4 regions of the Streptomyces sp. NPDC111516 genome follow, and region 4 is predicted to be linked to each of the others. Evidence: predicted binding sites of a transcription regulator. Region 4 holds the regulator's gene; each other region holds the start of a gene.

The links. The regulator HrcA, encoded in region 4, represses chaperone genes, less so after heat shock. The targets are predictions, from matches to a motif close to TTNGCACTCNGNNNNNCNGAGTGCNAA.
Region 1: a site for HrcA is predicted at 1,649-1,675, ahead of groL (chaperonin GroEL). Genes of this name have one in related genera too.
Region 2: a site for HrcA is predicted at 1,398-1,424, ahead of groES (co-chaperone GroES). Genes of this name have one in related genera too.
Region 3: a site for HrcA is predicted at 1,700-1,726, ahead of ACZ7L9_RS33275 (FmdB family zinc ribbon protein). Genes of this name have one in related genera too.

The regions. Positions count from the first base shown of each region.
Region 1 covers NZ_JBVKBV010000006.1:186,097-189,302, forward strand. The annotation lists gene groL (chaperonin GroEL) at 1-1,486, opposite strand, end outside; gene ACZ7L9_RS14855 (cold-shock protein) at 1,820-2,026, opposite strand; gene ACZ7L9_RS14860 (MoaD/ThiS family protein) at 2,449-2,727, opposite strand; gene thrC (threonine synthase) at 2,758-3,206, opposite strand, start outside.
Region 2 covers NZ_JBVKBV010000004.1:231,880-235,085, reverse strand. The annotation lists gene groL (chaperonin GroEL) at 1-838, opposite strand, end outside; gene groES (co-chaperone GroES) at 938-1,246, opposite strand; gene ACZ7L9_RS11410 (DUF6234 family protein) at 1,564-2,028, shown strand; gene ACZ7L9_RS11405 (polysaccharide deacetylase family protein) at 2,288-3,206, opposite strand, start outside.
Region 3 covers NZ_JBVKBV010000027.1:82,185-85,390, reverse strand. The annotation lists gene ACZ7L9_RS33285 (hypothetical protein) at 1-214, opposite strand, end outside; gene ACZ7L9_RS33280 (S-methyl-5'-thioadenosine phosphorylase) at 420-1,253, opposite strand; gene ACZ7L9_RS33275 (FmdB family zinc ribbon protein) at 1,335-1,688, opposite strand; gene ACZ7L9_RS33270 (MFS transporter) at 1,950-3,206, opposite strand, start outside.
Region 4 covers NZ_JBVKBV010000001.1:832,625-835,830, reverse strand. The annotation lists gene ACZ7L9_RS03975 (MBL fold metallo-hydrolase) at 1-699, opposite strand, end outside; gene hrcA (heat-inducible transcriptional repressor HrcA) at 896-1,912, shown strand; gene dnaJ (molecular chaperone DnaJ) at 1,913-3,049, shown strand.

The DNA.
Region 1 (3,206 bases), on a different contig from region 4:
CCTTCGCCGGGTCGAGAATGCCCTCGGCGATCATGTCGACGTACTCGCCGGTCGCGGCGTTCAGACCGTGGCCGACGGCCAGGTTGCGCACCTTCTCGACGACGACGCCGCCCTCAAGACCACCGTTGACGGCGATCTGCTTCAGCGGGGCCTCCAGCGCCAGCTTGACGGCGTTGGCGCCGGTCGCCTCGTCACCCGAGAGCTCCAGCTTCTCGAAGACGGCCGAGGCCTGGAGCAGAGCCACGCCACCACCGGCGACGATGCCCTCCTCGACGGCGGCCTTGGCGTTGCGCACCGCGTCCTCGATGCGGTGCTTGCGCTCCTTGAGCTCGACCTCGGTCGCGGCACCGGCCTTGATGACGGCCACGCCGCCGGCCAGCTTCGCGAGGCGCTCCTGGAGCTTCTCGCGGTCGTAGTCCGAGTCGGAGTTCTCGATCTCGGCACGGATCTGGTTGACGCGACCCTGGACCTGGTCGGTGTCACCGGCGCCGTCGACGATCGTCGTCTCGTCCTTGGTGATGACGACCTTGCGGGCGCGGCCGAGCAGGTCGAGACCGGCGTTCTCCAGCTTGAGGCCGACCTCCTCGGAGATGACGGTGCCACCGGTGAGGATGGCGATGTCGCCGAGCATGGCCTTGCGGCGGTCACCGAAGCCCGGGGCCTTGACGGCAACGGACTTGAAGGTGCCACGGATCTTGTTGACGACCAGGGTCGACAGGGCCTCGCCCTCGACGTCCTCGGCGATGATCAGCAGCGGCTTGCCGGACTGCATGACCTTCTCCAGCAGCGGAAGGAGGTCCTTCACGTTGCTGACCTTGGAGTTCACGATCAGGATGTACGGGTCGTCGAGCGACGACTCCATGCGCTCCATGTCCGTGGCGAAGTACGCCGAGATGTAGCCCTTGTCGAAGCGCATACCCTCGGTGAGCTCCAGCTCCAGACCGAAGGTCTGGGACTCCTCGACGGTGATGACGCCTTCCTTGCCGACCTTGTCCATGGCCTCGGCGATGAGCTCGCCGATCTGGGTGTCGGCGGCGGAGATGGAGGCGGTCGAAGCGATCTGCTCCTTGGTCTCCACGTCCTTGGCCTGCTCCAGGAGGGCGGCGGAGACGGCCTCGACGGCCTTCTCGATGCCCCGCTTGAGGGCCATCGGGTTGGCACCCGCGGCGACGTTGCGCAGGCCCTCGCGGACGAGAGCCTGGGCGAGAACGGTGGCGGTGGTCGTACCGTCGCCGGCGACGTCGTCCGTCTTCTTGGCGACCTCCTTGACCAGCTCCGCACCGATCTTCTCGTACGGGTCCTCCAGCTCGATCTCCTTGGCGATGGACACACCATCGTTGGTGATCGTGGGGGCGCCCCACTTCTTCTCAAGGACGACGTTGCGACCCTTGGGGCCAAGGGTGACCTTGACGGCGTCGGCGAGCTGGTTCATGCCGCGCTCGAGACCGCGCCGGGCCTCCTCGTCGAACGCGATGATCTTGGCCATGTGAAGTGGTCCTCCCGGACAGGGGTGGATTGCTCCGGACCGAGTGGCGCCCGCGACGGACGGCCTGCCTGACCGGTGGTTCCTTGCCCCACCGGACCTGCGGGCCTCACCGGCCCGGTCCAAGTTCTGTCACTCTCACCTGGAGAGTGCTAACGCCAATGATTAGCACTCGACCCCGGAGAGTGCAAGCGCCTTCGACGCGTCCGCCTCGGGATGTGGACAGCGACGACCGCCCTCGGACGGCCCCGGACGACACGGACGCACGGAGGGCCCGTACCCCAGGGGTACGGGCCCTCCGTGCGTGAGTAGTGTCGTTGGCCGACCGCGTCGAGCTCAGCCGACGGCGAGCTTGACCATGTCCGCCTGCGGCCCCTTCTGGCCCTGCGAGATCTCGAATTCAACTCGCTGACCCTCTTCGAGGGTGCGGTACCCGTCCATCTGGATCGCGCTGTAGTGGACGAAAACATCCGCACCACCGTCGACCGCGATGAAGCCGTACCCCTTCTCCGCGTTGAACCACTTGACGGTGCCCTGAGCCATGCCTAACTCCCCTATTACTGGCCCTTGCACAGGACCGCACTTCGCGGACCCGGGTCAGAACTCACCCTCCGACAGGAGAGGGTGCGTGCGCCGGAACGCGTCGACCGCGGCCGAATGTATCTGCCCAACTGCCCTCTGCAACAGGTCAATCGGACGAGAATTCTGGGCAGCACCGAACGCCCGAATATGAGGAATTCATACGGTTCCAGGGCAAGTCGGGCCGGGCAAAGGCGACTTATGGCGCAAGGGGATCGAGCACTTTGGCTGCTTCTTGTCGCGGCCGGGCGCATTCTCATATGCGGGCGGCACGGGCAGCTGGAGGGACTTCCCACACTGTACCGCGCTCAACCATGCAGAATTGCCCCCTCCGTTTCTCTCGCGGAGGGGGCAATTCCGGTGACGCGGTGAAGCCGGACGGGGGATCAGCAGCCGCCCGCGACCGCCGGGATGATCGAGATGCCGGCACCGTCCGGCGTGGCCGTCTCCAGGCCGCCCTCGAAGCGCACGTCGTCGTCGTTGACGTACACGTTCACGAAGCGGCGCAGCTTGCCCTGGTCGTCGAGGACGCGTGCGGCGATGCCCGGGTGGTTCTGCTCCAGGGACGCGATGACCTGGGAGAGGGTCGAGCCCTCGGCCGGGACCTCGGCCTGGCCGCCCGTGTAGGTGCGGAGGATGGTGGGGATACGGACCTTGACGCTCATGGTGGGTGCCCTTCCTGGAGTCTCGGGTGGTCAGCTGGTGGCGAGTCCGGCGGCGCGGAACGCGTCCAGGCTCGGGCGGATCGTGGCGGTCGCCTGCGAGGTGGCGGCCACCGCGTCCAGGGTCTTGAGGCCGTCACCCGTGTTGAGGACGACGGTGGTCAGCGCCGGGTCGATCAGACCGGCCTCGATCAGCTTCTTCGTGACGCCGACCGTCACGCCGCCCGCCGTCTCCGCGAAGATGCCCTCGGTGCGGGCGAGGAGCTTGATCGCGTCGACGACCTGCTCGTCGTCGACGTCCTCGACCGCGCCGCCGGTGCGGCGGGCGATGTCCAGGACGTACGGGCCGTCGGCCGGGTTGCCGATCGCCAGGGACTTGGCGATGGTGTTCGGCTTCTGGGGCCGTACGACGTCGTGACCGGCCTTGAAGGCGGTGGAGACCGGGGAGCAGCCCTCTGCCTGGGCGCCGAAGATCTTGTACG
Region 2 (3,206 bases), on a different contig from region 4:
CCGGGGCCTTCACCGCGACGGCGTTGAAGGTGCCACGGATCTTGTTGACGACGAGGGTCGACAGCGCCTCGCCCTCGACGTCCTCGGCGATGATCAGCAGCGGCTTGGAGCCACCGGCCTGGATGACCTTCTCCAGCAGCGGGAGCAGCTCCTGGATCGCGCCGATCTTGCCCTGGTGGATCAGGATGTACGGGTCGTCGAGGACGGCCTCCATACGCTCCTGGTCGGTCACCATGTACGGGGACAGGTAGCCCTTGTCGAAGGCCATGCCCTCGGTGAAGTCGAGGTCCAGACCGAAGGTGTTGGACTCCTCGACGGTGATGACACCGTCCTTGCCGACCTTGTCCATCGCCTCGGCGATGAGCTCGCCGACCTGCGGGTCCTGCGCGGAGAGCGCGGCCACGGCGGCGATGTCGGTCTTGTCGGCGATCGGACGGGCGGTCGCGAGGAGCTCGTCGGAGACGGCCTTGACCGCGGCGTCGATGCCCTTCTTCAGGGCGGCCGGGGAAGCACCCGCGGCGACGTTGCGCAGACCCTCGCGGACGAGCGCCTGGGCCAGCACGGTGGCGGTGGTCGTACCGTCACCCGCGACGTCGTTGGTCTTGGTCGCCACCTCCTTCACCAGCTGGGCACCGAGGTTCTCGTACGGGTCGTCGAGCTCGACCTCGCGCGCGATGGTGACACCGTCGTTGGTGATGGTGGGAGCGCCGAACTTCTTGTCGATGACGACGTTGCGGCCCTTGGGGCCGATCGTCACCTTGACCGTGTCGGCAAGCTTGTTGACGCCGCGCTCAAGGGCGCGACGGGCGTCCTCGTCGAACTTCAGGATCTTCGCCATGGCTGCTGAGCTTTCCTCTCGAACGAACTGCGCCCCCGACCACCCGGCTGGTTATTCGCAGGGGGCCAGGGGCGCAGAACAGAAGCAAACGTGGGTGAATTACTTCTCGACGATCGCGAGCACGTCGCGGGCCGAGAGGACGAGGTACTCCTCGCCGTTGTACTTCACCTCGGTGCCGCCGTACTTGCTGTAGAGCACGACGTCGCCGGTCTTGACGTCGAGCGGAAGGCGCTCGCCGTTCTCGAAGCGGCCCGGGCCCACGGCCAGGACGACGCCCTCCTGGGGCTTCTCCTTGGCGGTGTCCGGAATGACCAGGCCGGAGGCCGTGGTCTGCTCGGCGTCGAGCGGCTGGACCACAATGCGGTCCTCGAGCGGCTTGATCGCAACCTTGGTGCTGGCGGTCGACACGATCCGGTCTCCCCCTTCGGAGATCTCACGGGGTAACAGTCTTTGGGTGGCGACCAGGTGGATCCGTCGTCGCGGGTGCCGGACCTGCCAGTCGCACAGTACTGCTGGCACTCTCCAGTGGTGAGTGCCAGCACCGAGACTATGACCGCGATTAGCACTCGGTCAAGCGGAGTGCCAATTCCTGCGGTCGTGGCGTCCACCGGCGCCCCGCTCCCGCTCTGCGCCACGCGCCGACCGGGGCACCGCTCGGACAACAGTCCGGACAACACTGGGACAACGGTCGTACGGACCGCGGCGTTCCGTACGACGGTGTGAACATGACCGAATCTCCGTACCGGCGGTCGGCCCCGCGGCCCCGGCGCGGCTCGCGCGCCGTGAACGGCTGTCTCGATGTGGTGCTGGGTCTGCTGCTGGTGCTCCTGGAGGGGGTGATCTGCGCGGTCGCCGCCTACTCCCTGGCCCTGTCGCGGTGGGACCCCGGTGGTCCGGAGGCGCCGGGCCCGCCGCCGATGGACTGGACGCCCGTCCTCGTCTTCGGCGCGATCGCGGCGGTGGTCGCGCTGATCGCCGTGGTGCTGATCCGTGAGAACTGGCCCTGGGCGGGGGCGATCCAGATCCCGGTCGTACTTCTGCTGTGCATGGCGACGGTGCAGGTCGGGCACGAGGACTACCGCCGCTCGCACCCGGCGCCCGCCTCCACCCCTTCGGACGATCCCGGCCGGTCCGGCCACCAGTGCCTCAGCGGCGGCGACAACCGCGAGTGCCTGGACTCCGGCGGCTGAGGGCAGGCGATGACAACCAGCGAACCCGGCGCCCCGTGGTCACCGCGGTCACGGCGGCCGCTGCGGCCGCTGCGATCACCCCGATCGCCGTGCGGATGCGTCTGCGGGCCCGCCGCGGGGCTCGGCCCCGGGTGGGTCACTTTCTGTGCGGCCTTACGGCCCAGCCGTTCGATCGGGGCGACCGACTGCGCGCACCCGGCGGTGCTGGTCAGGAGCGCACCGGCTGCCAGCAGGCCGACGAGCAGCAGGTACGCCCTTCTCATACGTAGTCCTCCAGCCGGGCCACGGCGTACCCCTGGTCCGTGACGGTCTTCATGACCGCACGGACCAGGTCGGCCATGTCGGCGCCCCACTGCTTCCGGCCCCGGAAGTGCGTGAGGATGATGTCGCCGGGGTGCAGTCGGTACCCGTCGCGCCACTCCATGTGGTCCGGGAACGCCTCCGCGTTCCAGAGCGGCACGGCCTTGATCCCGCAGGACTTCGCGATCCGGAGCGTGTCCCCGTTGTAGTTGCCGTACGGCGGACGGAAGAGGACGGGGCGCTTCCCGTACTGCTTCTCGAGGTTGGCCTGCTGGTCGCAGATCTCGTGCTTCTGCTCGCTGTACGAGAGTCCGGGAAGGTACGGGTGGCTGATCGTGTGGTTGTTGAGGCGGACTCCCAGCCGCTGCGCCTCCCCGAAGTACCCGTAGTTGTCGCGCACCTCCTCGTCGCTGAGGAAGGCGCTGTACGGGATGTCCAGCTCATCCATCATCTGGAGCAGTTCGGGGTCCTTGTCGGACCCGTCGTCCATCGTCAGGAAGACGACCCGGTCCTCGGTCGGGACGGTGGTGAAGACCGGCGGCAGCGAGTCGTCGCCGCCCTTCACCTCGAAGCCCTCCCGGGTGGTGATGTGCGGCTTGACTGCGGGCGGCGGGGGTGCGATCAGGGGTGGCCGGTCCAGCCGCCATTTCTTGGCGAGGGCCGCCCGTACGGCCGGACGGAGCTTCGCGTTCTCATAGGGACCGGCGGGTGCGCGGCCCTGACCGGCCGGCTGCCCGGGGCCCGCCTTCTGTCCGGGACCGCCCGGGAGTCCCGGACCGCCCGGGAGTCCGGCGGAGGGCCGGGCGCGGTGTTCCACGTCGGCGTCGGCCCGGCCGTCGGTCTCGGCGGCGCAGCCGGAGCCGACGGCGGCGATCAGG
Region 3 (3,206 bases), on a different contig from region 4:
TGTGGCGTTGCCGCCACAGTGCCCGCCGCAGTCGGTGCCCACCACCTCCGCGCACCCGCAACGGTTCGAACGCGGGCACACCACAGGGCGGGGGAGCCGACGCCGGAGGCCCTGGAGCCATCGCCGGAGCGGAGCGCGCGGAGCGCGCACACGAGGACGACTCGGAAGAGGAGAGTGACGGGAATGGCAGGGACGACGGGGATGACGGGAACATGGTCAGCACCACCTGGCATGAGGAGTTTCGGACGAACACCCCTCACGATCCACCGTCCGCGAGTTTCCCGCCGAAGCCTGTGGACAGCCCCAGTGTTGTGGATAACCTCGTCACCCGGCTGACCCTCGGCTGCCCGGGCCAGGGACTTTCGTTTGGATCAGGCCGGATCAGGGTGCCGGGGTACCCGAGATCCGAACGAGAGGCCCTAAGGAAGCTCGATCCCCGTCTCCAGCCCGTCCAGTGCACGCGAGCACGGGCAGTCACGGTCCACCTCCGAGGGCAGCGTGGCCACCACGCCGAAGAGCACCGCGCGCAGCCGGTCCACATTGGCCGCGAACACCTTCAGTACATCCCCGTGCGAGACGCCCTCCCCGGCCTCCGCCCCCGCGTCCAGGTCCGTCACCAGCGTCAGCGTCGTGTAGCAGAGGCCCAGTTCACGGGCGAGGATCGCCTCCGGGTGCCCCGTCATCCCGACCACCGACCAGCCCATCGCCGCATGCCAGCGCGACTCCGCGCGGGTCGAGAAGCGCGGCCCCTCGACGACCACCAGCGTCCCGCCGTCCACCGGCTCCCAGCGCTTCGCGCGAGCCGCCGACAGCGCCGCCCTGCGCCCCTCGGGGCAGTACGGGTCGGCGAAGCCCAGATGCAGGACATTCGGCTCCGCGCCATCGGCCCGGATCTCCCCGTCGTAGAACGTCTGCGTACGAGCCCTGGTGCGGTCCACCATCTGGTCGGGTACGAGCAGCGTGCCCGGTCCGTACTCCGGACGCAGTCCGCCCACCGCGCACGGGCCGAGCACCTGTCGTACGCCGACGGAACGCAGCGCCCACATGTTGGCCCGGTAGTTGATGCGGTGCGGCGGCAGATGGTGGCCGCGTCCGTGGCGGGGCAGGAAGGCGACCCGGCGGCCGCCGACCTCGCCGAGGAAGAGGGAGTCGCTCGGCTGTCCGTACGGGGTGTCCACACGCACCTCCGTGACGTCCTCCAGGAAGGAGTACAAGCCCGAGCCGCCGATGACACCGATCTCTGCGTTCGCCATGCGATCACAGTAGCGGCGCGGAAAAACGCCGAGGACCCCGCCGGACGGATCGGCGAGGTCCTCGCGGAAGCGCGGTGCGGGTCAGGCGGCCGACGTACCACTCGTCGAGGATGAAGAGGACGAGGAGGACGTCGAAGAAGACGAAGACGCGGCGGCCGAGGAGGAGGCGGACGACTTCGTGTCCGACCCCGTCGACGACGACGAATCGGAACCGGCCGCCTTCGCCGAGGACGACGCCGGGGTGCTGCTCGACGAGGAGCCACGGCTGTCGTTCCGGTAGAAACCGGAACCCTTGAAGACAATGCCGACCGCCGAGAACACCTTCTTCAGGCGTCCTTCGCAGCTCGGGCACACGGTCAGGGCATCATCGGTGAACTTCTGCACCGCCTCGAGGCCCTCGCCGCATTCGGTGCACTGGTACTGATACGTCGGCACTTGTCTTCCTCCTGGCACTCTCACTCGATGAGTGCTAACAGTCGTCAATGGTAACTGCTGCAGGCCGCTGTTTGCAGTAACGTCTGTCACCTGCCTATGGGCAGCGGTCAGGGCTTGGCCGTCACGAAGGCCGTCGGCCTGGGTGAGAAGGCTGCCACATCATGCGGCGCAGGAATCCGCAGGAGCCGCACCGACGTATGCCGCCGATTCCAGTTGGCCCCGCGGTCCCCGAGGTTCCAGTGAATCCGAGTACGGGAACCATCATTCTCCGGCCGTGACAGCATCACGGCGAACAGCGCCACGCGCGGCTGTGACGGTCGCGCGGACCGGTGTCAGCCTCGAACGCAGCGCGACCAGGGTGACCAGCGCGAGTACGGTCCCGACCAGCGGCACGACGAATCCGGCGCTCGCGCCGTGGGCGTCCGCGAGCCGTCCGGCGACCGTCACCGCGCCGGCCTGGCCGAGGGCGACCGAGCCCGTCAGCCAGGTGAACGCCTCGGTCCGGGCGGACTCCGGAACCAGCGCCTCCACCAGCGTGTAGCCGCTGATCAGGGCCGGGGCGATGGACAGCCCGACCAGCAGTCCGAGCCCGGCCAGCAGCGGCACGGAGTGCACCGCCCACAGTCCGGACGCGGTCAGGGTCAGCGCCGCGTACCCGACGATCAGCCGTCGCCGCGGCCCGATCTTCCAGGCAATGGCGCCGCAGGCGATCCCGGCGAGCATGTTGCCGGCCGCGAAGACCCCGTACAGCAGGCCATTCGCCCCCGGCCGGCCGATCTCCTCGGCGAAGGCGGTCAGCGAGACCTGCATGCCGCCGAAGACCGCGCCGATCCCCAGGAAGGCCACCGCGAGCACCCGGACACCCGGTACGGACAGCGCGGACGCATGCCGCCGGGAGGCGCCGGGCGCGGTGTTGCGCACCGCGGGCTGGGTGCGGCGCTGCGCGGCGAAGAGCAGTCCGCCGACCAGGGTCAGCCCGGCCTCCGTGATCAGGCCTGCCGCCGGGTGCACCCCCGTGCACAGCGCGGTGGCGAGCACCGGGCCGATGACGAAGGTGAACTCGTCCGTCACCGATTCGAAAGCGGCCGCGGTGGACAGCAACGGTGAAGCCTCGCGGCCCGGTGCCGCGCCCAGCAGGGCCGCCCAGCGGGCCCGGACCATCGGCCCGATCTGCGGAATCGACGCACCGGTCGGCACGGCCGCCGCGAACAGGGCCCACAGTGGCGCGTCCGCCAGCGCGAGCGCCGCCAGTGCCGACACCGACGCCGCGTGCACCACGACACCGGGCAGCAGCACGGCCCGCTGGCCGAAACGGTCGGCGAGCTTGCCGGTCTGCGGCGCGAACAGGGCCATGGAGACGCCGGTCACGGCGGCGACGGAGCCCGCGCTGCCGTACGAGCCGGTGGTGTGCTGAACCAGGAGCACGATGCCGATCGTCAGCATCGCGAAGGGCTGCCGTGCGGCGAAGCCCGGCAGGAGAAACGTCCACGCACCAGGGGTGCGCAGCAACTGCCCGTA
Region 4 (3,206 bases):
CAGCCGGTCACGCTGCCCCCTGACGAACGCCGCGTCCACCACCGCCCCGTGCCCGGGCACGTACACCGCGTCCTCGCCCCCGAGTTCCAGCAGCCGGTCCAGCGCGGCCGGCCAGCACGACGGGACCGCGTCCCGGCCCGCCTGCGGTTCGCCGGACTCCTCGACCAGGTCCCCGCAGAGCACCACCGCGGGGGAACCGGGCACGAGCGCGGCCAGGTCGTGGCCGCTGTGGGCGGGGCCCACGTTCGCCAGCAGCACCTGGCGGCCGCCCCCCAGATCGAGCGTCCACTCACCGCACACCTCGTGGTGCGGCGCCACCACGACACCGGTGGCCTCCGCCGCGTCGTGCTCGGACACCCCGTGGCGTACCGCGGAGGCGTACAGGGCGTCCGTTCCGGACTTCAGCAGGCCCGCCATGCCGACCGCCCCGTACACCTGGGCGCCGGAGAACGCCGCGGTGCCCAGTACATGGTCGAAGTGCGGGTGGCTGAGTGCGATATGCGTCACCTTGCGGCCGAGCAGGGCCTCCGCCTGAGCCCGTACTTCGGCGCCTTCGCGAAGTGTCGATCCGGTGTCGTAGAGCAGAACTCCCTCCGTCCCGAGGACCAGTGCGACGGTCGCATCCCATCCGGGAAGGCGCCGCCGGCCCATTCCGTGACCGAGTCGCTCCCAGCCGAACTCTTCCCAAGAGGCATCCATACCGCGACGCTATCGGCAACGACCTGCGCGGTCCCGAGGTAGCGTGGCCGGTCGCCCTTGCTCGGCCCCCACTCGGCCGCCGTACACTGACCGGGGGATTGCTGGCACTCGCGACGACAGAGTGCCAGGCGGATTCCTGGGAATGAACCAGGAACGGCCCGAGAACCACCGAGGAACACAGCTGGAGGTGTGCGCGATGCTCAGCGAACGCAGACTCGAAGTGCTGCGCGCCATCGTCCAGGACTATGTCGGCACCGAGGAGCCCGTGGGTTCCAAAGCACTCACCGAGCGGCACAAGCTGGGGGTCTCCCCGGCCACCGTCCGCAACGACATGGCGGTGCTGGAGGACGAGGGATTCATCGCCCAGCCCCACACCAGTGCGGGACGCATCCCGACGGACAAGGGCTACCGGCTCTTCGTCGACAAGCTCGCGGGTGTCAAGCCGCTCTCGTCGCCGGAACGCCGTGCCATTCACAACTTCCTCGACGGCGCGGTCGACCTCGACGACGTCGTGGGCCGTACCGTACGGCTGCTCGCGCAGCTGACCCGGCAGGTCGCCATCGTGCAGTACCCCTCGCTGACCCGGTCCACGGTGCGGCATGTGGAGCTGCTGTCGCTGGCGTCCGCCCGGCTGATGCTCGTGCTGATCACGGACACCGGCCGGGTCGAACAGCGCATGATCGACTGCCCCGCCCCGTTCGGTGAGACGTCTCTCGCCGACCTGCGGGCCCGGCTCAACAGCCGGGTCGTCGGGCGCCGCTTTGCGGATGTCCCGCAGCTGGTGCAGGATCTGCCGGAATCATTCGAGAGCGAGGACCGGGGAACGGTCTCCACCGTGCTCTCCACCCTGCTCGAAACCCTCGTCGAGGAGACGGAGGAGCGGCTGATGATCGGCGGCACCTCCAACCTCACCCGCTTCGGGCACGACTTCCCTGTGATGATCCGGCCGGTGCTGGAAGCACTGGAGGAGCAGGTCGTGCTGCTGAAGCTGCTCGGCGAGGCCAAGGACTCAGGCATGACCGTACGAATCGGGCACGAGAACGCCCACGAGGGGCTCAACTCCACGTCCGTCGTCGCGGTCGGCTACGGTTCGGGCGACGAGGCAGTCGCCAAACTCGGCGTGGTCGGACCGACCCGCATGGACTACCCCGGAACGATGGGAGCGGTACGCGCAGTGGCACGTTACGTCGGACAGATCCTGGCGGAGTCGTAAGTGGCCACGGACTACTACGCCGTACTCGGCGTGCGCCGCGACGCATCTCAGGACGAGATCAAGAAGGCATTCCGGCGGCTCGCTCGCGAGCTGCATCCGGATGTCAATCCCGATCCGAAGACCCAGGAGCGGTTCAAGGAGATCAACGCCGCCTACGAGGTGTTGTCGGACGCGCAGAAGAAGCAGGTCTACGACCTGGGCGGCGATCCGCTGTCCGCCTCCGGCGGCGGTGGCGCGGGCGGATTCGGACAGGGTGGCTTCGGCAACTTCTCCGACATCATGGACGCGTTCTTCGGTACGTCGTCGCAGCGCGGGCCCCGTTCGCGCACCCGGCGCGGCCAGGACGCGATGATCCGGCTGGAGATCGATCTCGCCGAGGCCGCGTTCGGCACCACGAAGGACATCCAGGTCGACACGGCCGTCGTCTGTACGACCTGCAGTGGCGAGGGCGCCGCACCCGGCACCTCCGCCCAGACCTGCGACATGTGCCGCGGCCGCGGTGAGGTTTCCCAGGTCACCCGGTCCTTCCTGGGCCAGGTCATGACCTCGCGGCCCTGCCCGCAGTGCCAGGGCTTCGGTACGGTCGTGCCGACCCCGTGCCCGGAGTGCGCCGGCGACGGCCGTATCCGGTCGCGGCGCACGCTCACCGTGAAGATCCCCGCCGGTGTCGACAACGGCACCCGCATCCAGCTCGCGGGCGAGGGCGAGGTCGGCCCCGGTGGCGGCCCGGCCGGCGACCTGTACGTGGAGATCCATGAGCTGCCGCACTCGGTGTTCCAGCGCCGCGGCGACGATCTGCACTGCACGGTCACCATCCCCATGACGGCGGGCGCGCTAGGCACCAAGGTGCCGCTGGAGACGCTCGACGGCCTGGAGGAGGTCGACATCCGGCCCGGCACGCAGTCGGGCCAGTCGGTCCCGCTGCACGGCCGCGGCATCACGCATCTGCGGGGCGGCGGGCGCGGGGATCTGATCGTGCACGTCGAGGTCATGACCCCGACGAAGCTGGACCCGGAACAGGAGCGACTGCTCCGGGACCTCGCGAAGCTGCGCGGCGAGGAGCGGCCCACCGGCCAGTTCCAGCCCGGGCAGCAGGGGCTGTTCTCCCGTCTGAAGGACGCCTTCAACGGCCGCTGACGGTCCCCGTACAGGTTCGTGCACACGGATTCGTCCACCGTTCCTGTGCATCTTTCCTGCGTACCGGTTCCTGCGTACCGTCCCTGAACGCTGTTCCTGAACGCCGGACGGGCTCGTTTGCCGAGCCGTCCGGCGTTCGAGGACAGATTTAAGGACA